DNA from 2 places in the Shinella sp. JR1-6 genome. Region 1 is predicted to be linked to the other one. Evidence: riboswitches for the same ligand, from Rfam matches in the RefSeq annotation. Region 1 holds a riboswitch; the other holds the start of a gene.

Region 1 (4,763 bases):
GCGTCAGCGCGCCGAGATGCGGCGTGCGGCCGAGTTCGACCGCCTGGCGCGCAGTGATACGCTCGGTCGTCTCCGCCTGCTGCTCGACGAAGGCGATGCGGCGGGCTATGGCTTGCCGGCCGTGGGCCGAAAGCGGCGAGCCCTCAAGCGTTACCAGACCCGCCTGCGGCTTGCGGATGCCCGCCATCAACGCCATCAGGCTGGTCTTGCCCGAACCATTGGGTCCGATGATGCCGAGAAATTCGCCGGGACGCACGTCGAGCGAGACGTCGGTCAGGATGGTCGCGCCGCCGGCCGACCAGCAAAGACCTTTTGCCGAAAGGGTCACAGGGCCGATCTCCTTTGGCTGAGGATGAGCGCGAAGGCCGGCGCGCCGAACAGCGCGGTGATGACACCGATGGGCAGCACCTGGCCGGGAATGATGATCCGCGACAGCACGTCCGCGGCAATCATGAAGATCGCGCCGATCAGCGCCGAGGCCGGCAGCAGCAAACCGTGGCGGACACCGACGACCATGCGCGCGGCATGGGGAATGACGAGGCCGACGAAACCGATCGACCCGACGATGGAGACCATGACGGCGGTCATCAGTGCCGAGACGGCGATCAGCACGACATAGACCCGGCGCACCGGAATGCCGAGCGAGGCCGCCGATTCCGTGCCGAAGGTGAAGGCATCGAGCGCGCGCGCATGCCAGAGGCACACGACAAGCCCGAGAAGCGCAACCGGCAGCGCCAGCCAGACATCCGGCCAGCGCACGCCCGAGAGATTGCCGAGCAGCCAGAACATGATGCCGCGTGCCTGTTCCGCATTGGCCGCCTTGGTGACGATGAAGGAGGTCAGCGCATTGAAGAGCTGCGAACCGGCGACCCCTGCAAGGATGATCGCCCCCGTACCGCGGCCTGCGCGAACCGCCAGCGCGCTGACGAGACCGAAGGCGACGAGCGCCCCGATAAAGGCACCGATCGGCAGCGTCAGGATACCGGCGCCGATGCCGAGGATCGCCACCGCGACAGCGCCCGTGGAGGCACCGGCGGAAATGCCGAGAATGTAGGGATCGGCCAGCGCGTTGCGCAGCAGCGACTGCAGGATCACCCCGCAGATCGCGAGCGCCGATCCGCAGCAGGCCGCAACCACGGCGCGGCTCAGCCGGTAGTTCCAGACGATGCCCTCGTCTATCGGCTCGATGGCGTGCCCCGCCTGCCAGAGGCGGTTCGCCACGGTCTTTGCCACGACGTCGAGCGGAATAGCGGTCTCGCCCACCGCCGCGCCCACCCCGAGCGCGGCGACAAGCAGCACGAGCGCCGCAAGAGCGACACCCGTGCGCAGCAGGATGGGGCGATCAGCCGTCACTTCGCGAGGCCAGCCTTCTCGATGGCGTCGGCAAGCACCTCGATGCCCTCGATCGTGCGGATCGTCGGGTTCATCGCCTGGGCGTCCATATCGACGACATGGCCGTTCTTCACGGCCGGCATCAGGCTGGCGACGGGATCTTCCTTGAGGAACGTGTGCTTGACCGCGACGTCATCGGCAGGGAAGCGGCGGCGCTCCATCTTGCCGGCGACGATGATGCTCGGATCGGCCTTGGCAACGGTTTCCCAGCCGACCGTCGGCCATTCCTCGTCGCTCTCAATGACATTGCGGATGCCGAGCGCCGACATGATGTAGCCCGGCGCGCCGTTGCGCCCGGCGACATAGGGGTCGATGTCGAGTTCGGCGCTGGAGAACCAGAAGACGGCGGAAAGCTTGCCATCCGCCGAAGCGATCTTCTTGCGCGCCGCGTCTTCGCGCGCCTTGAGGTCGGCGATGACTTTCTCGCCCTGATCCTGCACATCAAAGATCTGCGCCAATTCGCTGATTTCCTTGTAGATCAGCTCCATCGTGAAGACCGTCTTGCGCACCCCGTCGCCGCCACCGGAATTGTCCTTACCGATGCAATCGGCCGGCGAGGTGTAGACCGGGATCTTCAGTTCATCGAACTGCTCTGGCGTCGCGACGATGCCCTCCGGACCGACATGCCACTGGAACTGCGCCGTCACAAGGTCGGGCTTCTTGGCGACGACGCTCTCGAAGCTCGGATCGTTGTCGGCAAGGCGCTCGACCTTGGCGTTGGCATCCTCGTAACCCGACAGCACCGGGCCGATCCAGACCGCCGTGCCGACCATGCGCTCGCCAACGCCGAGGAGATACAGGATTTCGGTCGAGCTCTGGCCGAGCGAGACAGCCCGTTCCGGCGCCTTCTCGAAGGTGACCTTGCGGCCGCAATTTTCCAGCGTCAGCGGATACTGCGTCGCGGCCGCCTGCGCGGCGCCCGCTGACAGGGCAAACACGGCGGCACCGGCCAGCGCGGAAACGAGGGATGCGGCGCGCACGGCCGCAGGCAGAATGGTCATGGGTTTCTCCCGAATGAATGAAAGCGTGCGGGCTCAGCCGACGCGCCGACAGGCGCGCGCCGATTGCGGTCGGGAGAAAACGATTGGAATTCCGCCGTTGCCGGCAGCCAGGGTCGTCATAGGGTCTCCTGTTCCGGGCATCCCCGCCCGTGACTTGGATTTTTCTCGACGACGGCAGGTCTCCTGGCTCACGGATATCTGCTGCCTGTCTGCCTTCCCGCGGAAAAACCGCAGTGGCATGACGCGAAAACGCGTCCGAGGACAGGCGGCAATCCGCCTACAGTTGCGGGGGCAGCCACGGAATGGGTCCCTGTTGGGTCGTCCGCACCGTGTTCCCTATTAATCCCCTGGGAGTCATCCCTCGGGAAACCGTCGATCCATCCTTAATCCGCCGCGCTCGGCAGCGTCAAGGCGCTCAGCTCTCGAAATCTCCGAAGATGTCCTGGAGGCGGGTAAGCGTATCGACGCGCTCGCTCACGGCTTCGCCCATGAGCACAATGATATTGCTGAGCATGAGGTCCATGACGGCGGTCATGGTGGCTGCGCCATCCCAGAGCGGCCCGTGCGAGCCCGGCACGACGAGGCAGATATCGGAAACATCCGGCCCCCAGGGGCAGAATTCGTCGGTTAGCAGCACGACCTTGACGCCGGCCCGCCGGGCCTCCAGCGCCAGCGGCCGGGCCTTGGCGGCAAAGCGGCGCACATCGTGCAGGAACAGCACCCTTCCCTCGACGGAACCATCGAGCAATTCCGCATAGGTGCCGTTGAGACCATCGACGAACTGCACGCGCGGGCGCGTATAGGAAAGCTGGCTGGCGAAATATTGCGCGATGCCGCGCACGTTCTGATAGGCGGCGACATAGACCTCGCTTGCGCCGATCAACGCGTCGATCGTCTGCTGCCATTCCGGTGCGCTGGTAATCGCATAGATCTGGCCGAGATTGTCGATCTGCTGCTGGATGAGGCCGGCGAGGAGCTTTCCCTCCTTGCGGTCCTGTTCCAGCGAAGCGACTTGGGCCTTGACTTCCCAGGCCGGATTGGAACCGCCGCGGCGCAGTTCGCTCTTCAACTCGTCGAGGCCGTCAAAGCCCATGCGGCGCAGATACCGGCCGATGGTCATCGGCGAGACCTGAAGCCGCTGGGCGATCGAGCGCGCGGTCTCGAAGGGGAGATCGGCGATGTTGCGCTCGATATAGTGGGCGATCAGCTTGTCGGATTTGGACCGCCTGAGATCGTCGGACTGAACGAGCTTCAGAATGCGTTTCGACACGTCGCCCTCTCCCAAAAATCCCGCCCGCCGAAAAGGCGGGCGGGGATCGCGCATGGTCACTGCGCCGTCTTCACCCGCGTCCAGACCCGGTCGAGCTGGCGGAGCGCCGGGCCCAGGTCCTCAAAAATCTGGAGACGCGCCATGGTCTCGGCGGGCGGATTGATCTCCTTGCTATTCTTGATCTTTTCCGGGGTCAATTGCCGCGCCGGCACGTTGGCCGTGCCGTTGGTCTGCTGCGAGACGTTGAGCGCGGCAATTTCCGGGCGGGTGTAGAATTGCAGGAATTTGATCGCGTTCTCCTTGTTCGGCGCGCTCTTCAGGACGCAGGCATCCTCCTGGTACATCGTCGCCCCCTCCTCGGGGATGACATAGCCAAGATCCTTCTCGTCGCCGAAGACATCGACCATCGCGCCGACGAAGAAGTGGCCGGCCGCGACGTCGCCGGATTGCACCATCGGCCGCGTGTCATAGGTGAAGGCCGCGACATAGGGCTTCATGGCGATGATCGTTTCCGCCGCCTGTTGCAATTCCGCCGGATCGGTGGAGTTGATCTTGTGGCCGTTCAGCATCAGGCCGACCGCCAGAACCTCGCGCATGTCGTCGAGCAGGTTGAATTTCAGCCCCTTGGCCTTCACCGTCTCGATCAGGTCCTTCCAGCCGGTGACGTCCTTGCCGAGGATCGTGCGGTTATAGAAGATGCCGACCGAGCCCCAAGCATAGGGCAGGCAATATTCACCCTTCGGATCGCTTTTCGCCCTCAGGAAGGCGGGATCGATGTTCTTGAAGCCCTCGAATGTGTTGATGTCGGTCTTTTCCAGAAGCTCCAGCTTGGCCATGATGTCGTGCATGTGCACGGAGGGGAAGACGATGTCGTAGCCCGTCGCGCCGCCCTGGATTTTCGCCAGCATCTCCTCGTTGGAGGAATAGGTCGAGAGGTTGACCTTGATCTGGGTCTCCTCCTCGAACTTCTTCAAAACCTCCGGATTGATGTATTCGCCCCAGTTGTAGATGTTGAGTTCGGCGGCGCTCGCCATACCGGCCGTCGCCGCGAGGGCGGCGAGCGAAAAGGCGGTGCGGCGCGTCCATTTGCCAAGGCCGAA
Region 2 (4,763 bases), on a different contig from region 1:
CGGCATCCAGAAGGAGATGGCGGAATTCGAGGCGATGAAGTTCGTCGATCCGCCGACGAAGCTCGGCAACCGCCGCGCCTTCAACAAGGCGCTCGCCCGGGTCTATGCCAATCCGGACCTGCCGATGCTCTGCGGCGTCGCGATCGCCGAGGTGGATGCCGAGCGGCGGTTCTCCGCCGGCCAGATCGAGGCCCTGTCCGATCATCTCGTCACCTTCTACGGCGGCCTTATCCGCCAGGCTTTTCCCGCAGGCGAGCTGGCCGTGCGTTTCGACGGCCTGCGCTTCGGCTTCCTGTTTCGCACCGCTGACGAAGGGGAGGTGACGCGGCTGATCGACCTGCTGCGCGCCGCCTTCCAGACGGTGGCGCTGCGCGATCCGCGCACCGGGCGCAATCTGGGTCACCTCACCTTGTCTGCCGGCGTGTGCATGGCGGACCGCGCCGACAGCGCGCTCGACCTTTCGGCGGCCTGCGAGCGGGCATTGGCGGAGGCGCGGGGCGCGGGCGGCGACCAGATCGTCGTCTATGGCCGCGGCGACGAGGTGCCGGCCGGCAAGGAGTGGCTGATCTACCGGCCGTCCGGGGTGGCCTGACGCAGCGGGGTAGGGGTTAGAGCGCCCGGATGATCTTGCGCAGCGCCTCGTTGTGCGCGCCGAGCATCAGCACGTTCTTCATGGCAAGCTTCGGATCGTCGGTGCGGAAGAGCACGCCGTTGCCGCGCACCTTGCGGTCGATCTGCAGGCGGCCTTCCTCTTCGGCCGGCGTGATGGCGACGGCGAAATACATCCGCCCGACCTTCTTCGAGATGTCGGCGAAGAACTGCTCCTCCTCACCGATCTCGGCGAAGAAATTGGCCATGTAGAAGGCCCATTGCACATTCTCGAATTCCGCGAAGCGGGAATTGGCGACGGTGATGTGGCAATAGCCGAGATGCGGCGTCTGGGCGAGCGTGCGGTGGAAGATCAGCTTGGGAAAGCGGATCGACTGGTGAAAGCCGTTGATGCGGTCATGCGTGACGCTGCCGGCATTTTCCAGCTTGCGGCCGGTACGCTCGGCCACTTCCTGGTAGCTGAGGTAGCGCTTCTCGTTCGGGCTCCAGCTGACATTCCGGTCGATGCGGCCGGTGCGCAGGAACTCGGTATGGGCGGCTGATTTCGGCTGATTCGCGCGCTTGTAGGCGACTGCGTCGTAGTAACGGAACTTGGTTTGCTGCACGCGTCGGCACTCCATCCTCGCGCCCCGATGCGATGAAGTTTATGGAAACGGCGTTAAGCATTCCTTGCCAATCCGCCCCCGCTTTTTCCAAAGGTTCCGGAGGGGTCGCAATATGACAATTGTGTCACCGGGCGGGCCAGGTGGCCCAAAGGGTATTCATGTTGCTCGTTTCCTTTGCATAATTGATTGAAATATATGCAATTAGGCCTGAGGTTGGCTTGCCTCTGCCCATTTTATCTCTGTCGCCAAATCGGAATGGCATGTCGCTAACTGACATGTCGTTTGCCCGGTCTTGCGTTTAGATAAGAACACTCGAGGTGCCGTTCTGACGAAGAGCGGAGAATTGGGAAGCCGGTTGAAATCCGGCGCTGCCCCCGCAACGGTGTAGGAGAAACGCGCGGCGAGACGCCACTGGACAGAAAGTCCGGGAAGGCGCCGCGACGGTCCTGACGGACACTCCTGAGCCCGGAAACCAGCCTTGGGAATGATCGTGACTGGCTGCGGCGGGCGGCCGGGAAGCGTGCAGTCCGGCGCCCCCGCGCCCGGATGCCGTCTCCTTCCGTGCGCCTCATCCCCAATAGGATATCGAGGATCCGGCATGGACATCAGCAGCGACGTGCTCCGCAAGCTCAAGAACCGGCGCGAGGGCCACAGCCTCGAGCAGGCCTTCTACATCGACCCCGATCACTACAGGCTCGATCTCGAGACGATCTGGTATCGCGACTGGCTGTTCATCGGCCATGACTGCGAGATCCCGAAGGCCGGCAACTATTTTACCGTGCAGGTCGGCGATTATCCCGTGGTCATCACCCGCGACCGCACGGGGACCGTGCGCGCCCTGCACAATTCCTGCCGCCACCGTGGCTCGCGCGTCTGCACCCAGCACAAGGGGTCCTCGGCCAAGCTCGTCTGTCCCTACCACCAGTGGACCTACGAGCTGGATGGCTCGCTGCTCTTCGCCCGTCACATGGCCGAGGATTTCGACAAGAGCCAGCACGGTTTGAAGCGCGTGCACTGCGAGACCGTCGGCGGATACATCTTCATCTGCCTTGCAAACGAGGCGCCGGACTTTTCCGCTTTCCGCAACCTGGTCGAGCCCTATCTTGCCCGTCACCGCCTCGGCGAGACCAAGGTCGCCTTCGAAAGCACGATCGTCGAGAAGGGCAACTGGAAGCTCGTCTGGGAAAACAACCGCGAGTGCTATCATTGCGCTGCCAACCATCCCGAGCTTTGCCGCACCTATCCCGAAGCGCCGAGCGCCACCGGCGTGCAGGGTGCCAAGGACGATCCCGTCATCGCCGCGCACTGGGAGAAATGCGAGGCGGCGGGCCTGCCGAGCGAATTCCGCATGTCGCCGACCGGCCAGTTCCGCGCGGCCCGCATGCCGCTCATCCAGGATGCCGAGAGCTACACGATGTCCGGCGCCCGCGCCGTCAACCGCCCGCTGTCGAACGACGTGCTGGAAAACCACATCGGCACGCTGCTGCTCTTCCACTATCCGACGACCTGGAATCATGTGCTCGCCGACCATGCCATCACCTTCCGCGTTCTGCCGCTTGGGCCGGAGCTGACGCAGGTCACGACGAAATGGCTGGTCAACAAGGACGCGGTCGAGGGCGTCGACTACCGCCTTGACGAGCTCACCCATGTCTGGACCGAGACCAACGACCAGGACCGCCGCATCGTCGAGGAAAACGCCTTCGGCATCCGCTCGCCGGCCTACCAGCCCGGCCCCTATTCGCCGGAAGACGAGGGGGGCGTCATGCAGTTCGTCGAATGGTACGTGAACTTCATGGTCGATCGGCTCGACGGCGCCAAGAAGCCGCTCTCGCGGGTGGCATGACATGACGATCGCAAGCCATTTCCGTCATTTCGACGAGCTTCATCCGTGGAACGATCGCCAGCACATGCTGGAATGCATTGCCGCAACGGTGGAGACATCAGACGTGATGACCTTCACCTTCCGGTCCGACCGCGACAACTGGTTCCGATACCTGCCCGGCCAGTTCGTCACGCTGGAAATTCCGGTTGCGCAGGACGATCCCGTCCTGCGCACCTATACGCTCTCCTCGACGCCCTCGCGCCCCTTCTCCGTTTCCGTGACGGTGAAGGCGCAGAAGAGCTCGATCGGCACGCGCTGGATGTTCGACAACCTGAAGCCCGGCATGAAGCTGAAGGCCTTCGGCCCGCTCGGCGACTTCTCCCTCGTGCGCTATCCCGCCGAAAAGTATCTCTTCATCTCGGCCGGCTCCGGCGTCACGCCGATGATGTCGATGACGCGCTGGATGTCGGATTGCGCGCCGCAGTCCGACGTCGCCTTCGTCACCTGCGCGCGCAAGCCGGAGGATCTGCTGTTCAAGGCGGAGCTTGAATGTCTTGCCGCGCAGATGCCGAACCTGACGCTCGGCTTCGTCGTCGAGGGGCACAATCCGCGCGACGGCTGGCACGGATTGCGCGGCCGCATCGATGCCGCCCGCCTCTCGCTGCTCGCGCCGGATTTTCGCGAGCGCACCGTCTTCTGCTGCGGCCCGGAACCTTTCATGCGCGGCGTCAGAGACCTTCTCAAGGTTTGCGGCTTCAACATGGAGCGCTACCACGAGGAGAGCTTCCAGCCGGCCGCAGCGCCTGCCCCGGAGGAGATCGCCATCCGCGCCGGCGCCGGTGAGCACGACGTCGATGCCAATGCCGTTGCGACCGTCACCTTCACCATGGCCGGCAAGGATGCGAAATGCCCGCCCGGCCAGACGATCCTCCAGACCGCCCGGGCGGCCGGCGTGCGCATCGGCGCGGCCTGCGAAGGCGGCCTGTGCGGTACCTGCCGGGTGATGAAGCTCTCTGGGGAGGTGGACATGCGCCACAACGGCGGCATCCTCGACGACGAGATCGAGGAAGGCTACATCCTTGCCTGCTGCTCGCGGCCGGTCGGCGACGTGCAGATCGAGGCGTAGGGGCGAGCCTGCGCCCGCCGCAAGCGTTTCAGAAATCCTGATAGTTAAGCGGCGTCACCTCGACCAGGCGGCGGCCGACCGTGGTGGTCGCGGTGCCCTTGGCCATGATGCCGGCGCGGACTTCGGCCGTCACGGCGACGGGGAAGGATGCTGTCGCGCCCGAGGCGAGCGTGACGGCGCCGGCCGTCTGTGCGCCGGTGCCGGCTTCGGCCTCGGCCCTTACCGTTGCCTTGAAGCTGCCGCCCGACGGGATGGAGGCGGTGAGCATGGTGTCGACGGGCTCGAAGGGCTTTTCCGGCAGGAGTTCGCCGAAGGCCCAGGCCTTGCCGAGCGCCGCCTTGGTCATCGGCGCGACGTTGACGTCGATATCGGTCAGCGCGCCCTTCACCCGGTAGGGGCAGCGCCGTTTCGAGCAGTTGACGCCGGCGGAGAACTGCCAGAGCGCGTAATTGTCCCAGTTGCCAATCGGGAAGGCGTCCTCGATGCCCGGCTTGTAGCGGGCATACCAGAGCGGCAGGCGCGAGAGGATGCGGTACCTGTCACGGTTGAGGGCGATGAACCGGGCGGTCGAATGGTTGGTGTAGAGCACGGGATAGCGGCC

The links. A riboswitch is a leader RNA that binds a small molecule or an ion and turns the genes downstream of it on or off. The one in region 1 is predicted to bind cobalamin.
Region 2: linked by a shared signal. The riboswitch ahead of EXZ48_RS29615 (aromatic ring-hydroxylating dioxygenase subunit alpha) and the one ahead of EXZ48_RS04945 (ABC transporter substrate-binding protein) in region 1 are both predicted to bind cobalamin.

What each region holds. Positions count from the first base shown of each region.
Region 1 is NZ_SHMI01000002.1:493,758-498,520, reverse strand. It holds gene EXZ48_RS04955 (ABC transporter ATP-binding protein) at 1-328, opposite strand, end outside; gene EXZ48_RS04950 (iron ABC transporter permease) at 325-1,353, opposite strand; gene EXZ48_RS04945 (ABC transporter substrate-binding protein) at 1,350-2,393, opposite strand; cobalamin riboswitch at 2,549-2,782, opposite strand; gene EXZ48_RS04940 (MurR/RpiR family transcriptional regulator) at 2,809-3,663, opposite strand; gene EXZ48_RS04935 (spermidine/putrescine ABC transporter substrate-binding protein) at 3,720-4,763, opposite strand, start outside.
Region 2 is NZ_SHMI01000031.1:5,942-10,704, reverse strand. It holds gene EXZ48_RS29625 (diguanylate cyclase domain-containing protein) at 1-592, shown strand, start outside; gene EXZ48_RS29620 (DUF6656 family protein) at 609-1,214, opposite strand; cobalamin riboswitch at 1,513-1,710, shown strand; gene EXZ48_RS29615 (aromatic ring-hydroxylating dioxygenase subunit alpha) at 1,813-3,057, shown strand; gene EXZ48_RS29610 (hybrid-cluster NAD(P)-dependent oxidoreductase) at 3,059-4,162, shown strand; gene EXZ48_RS29605 (glycoside hydrolase family 25 protein) at 4,191-4,763, opposite strand, start outside.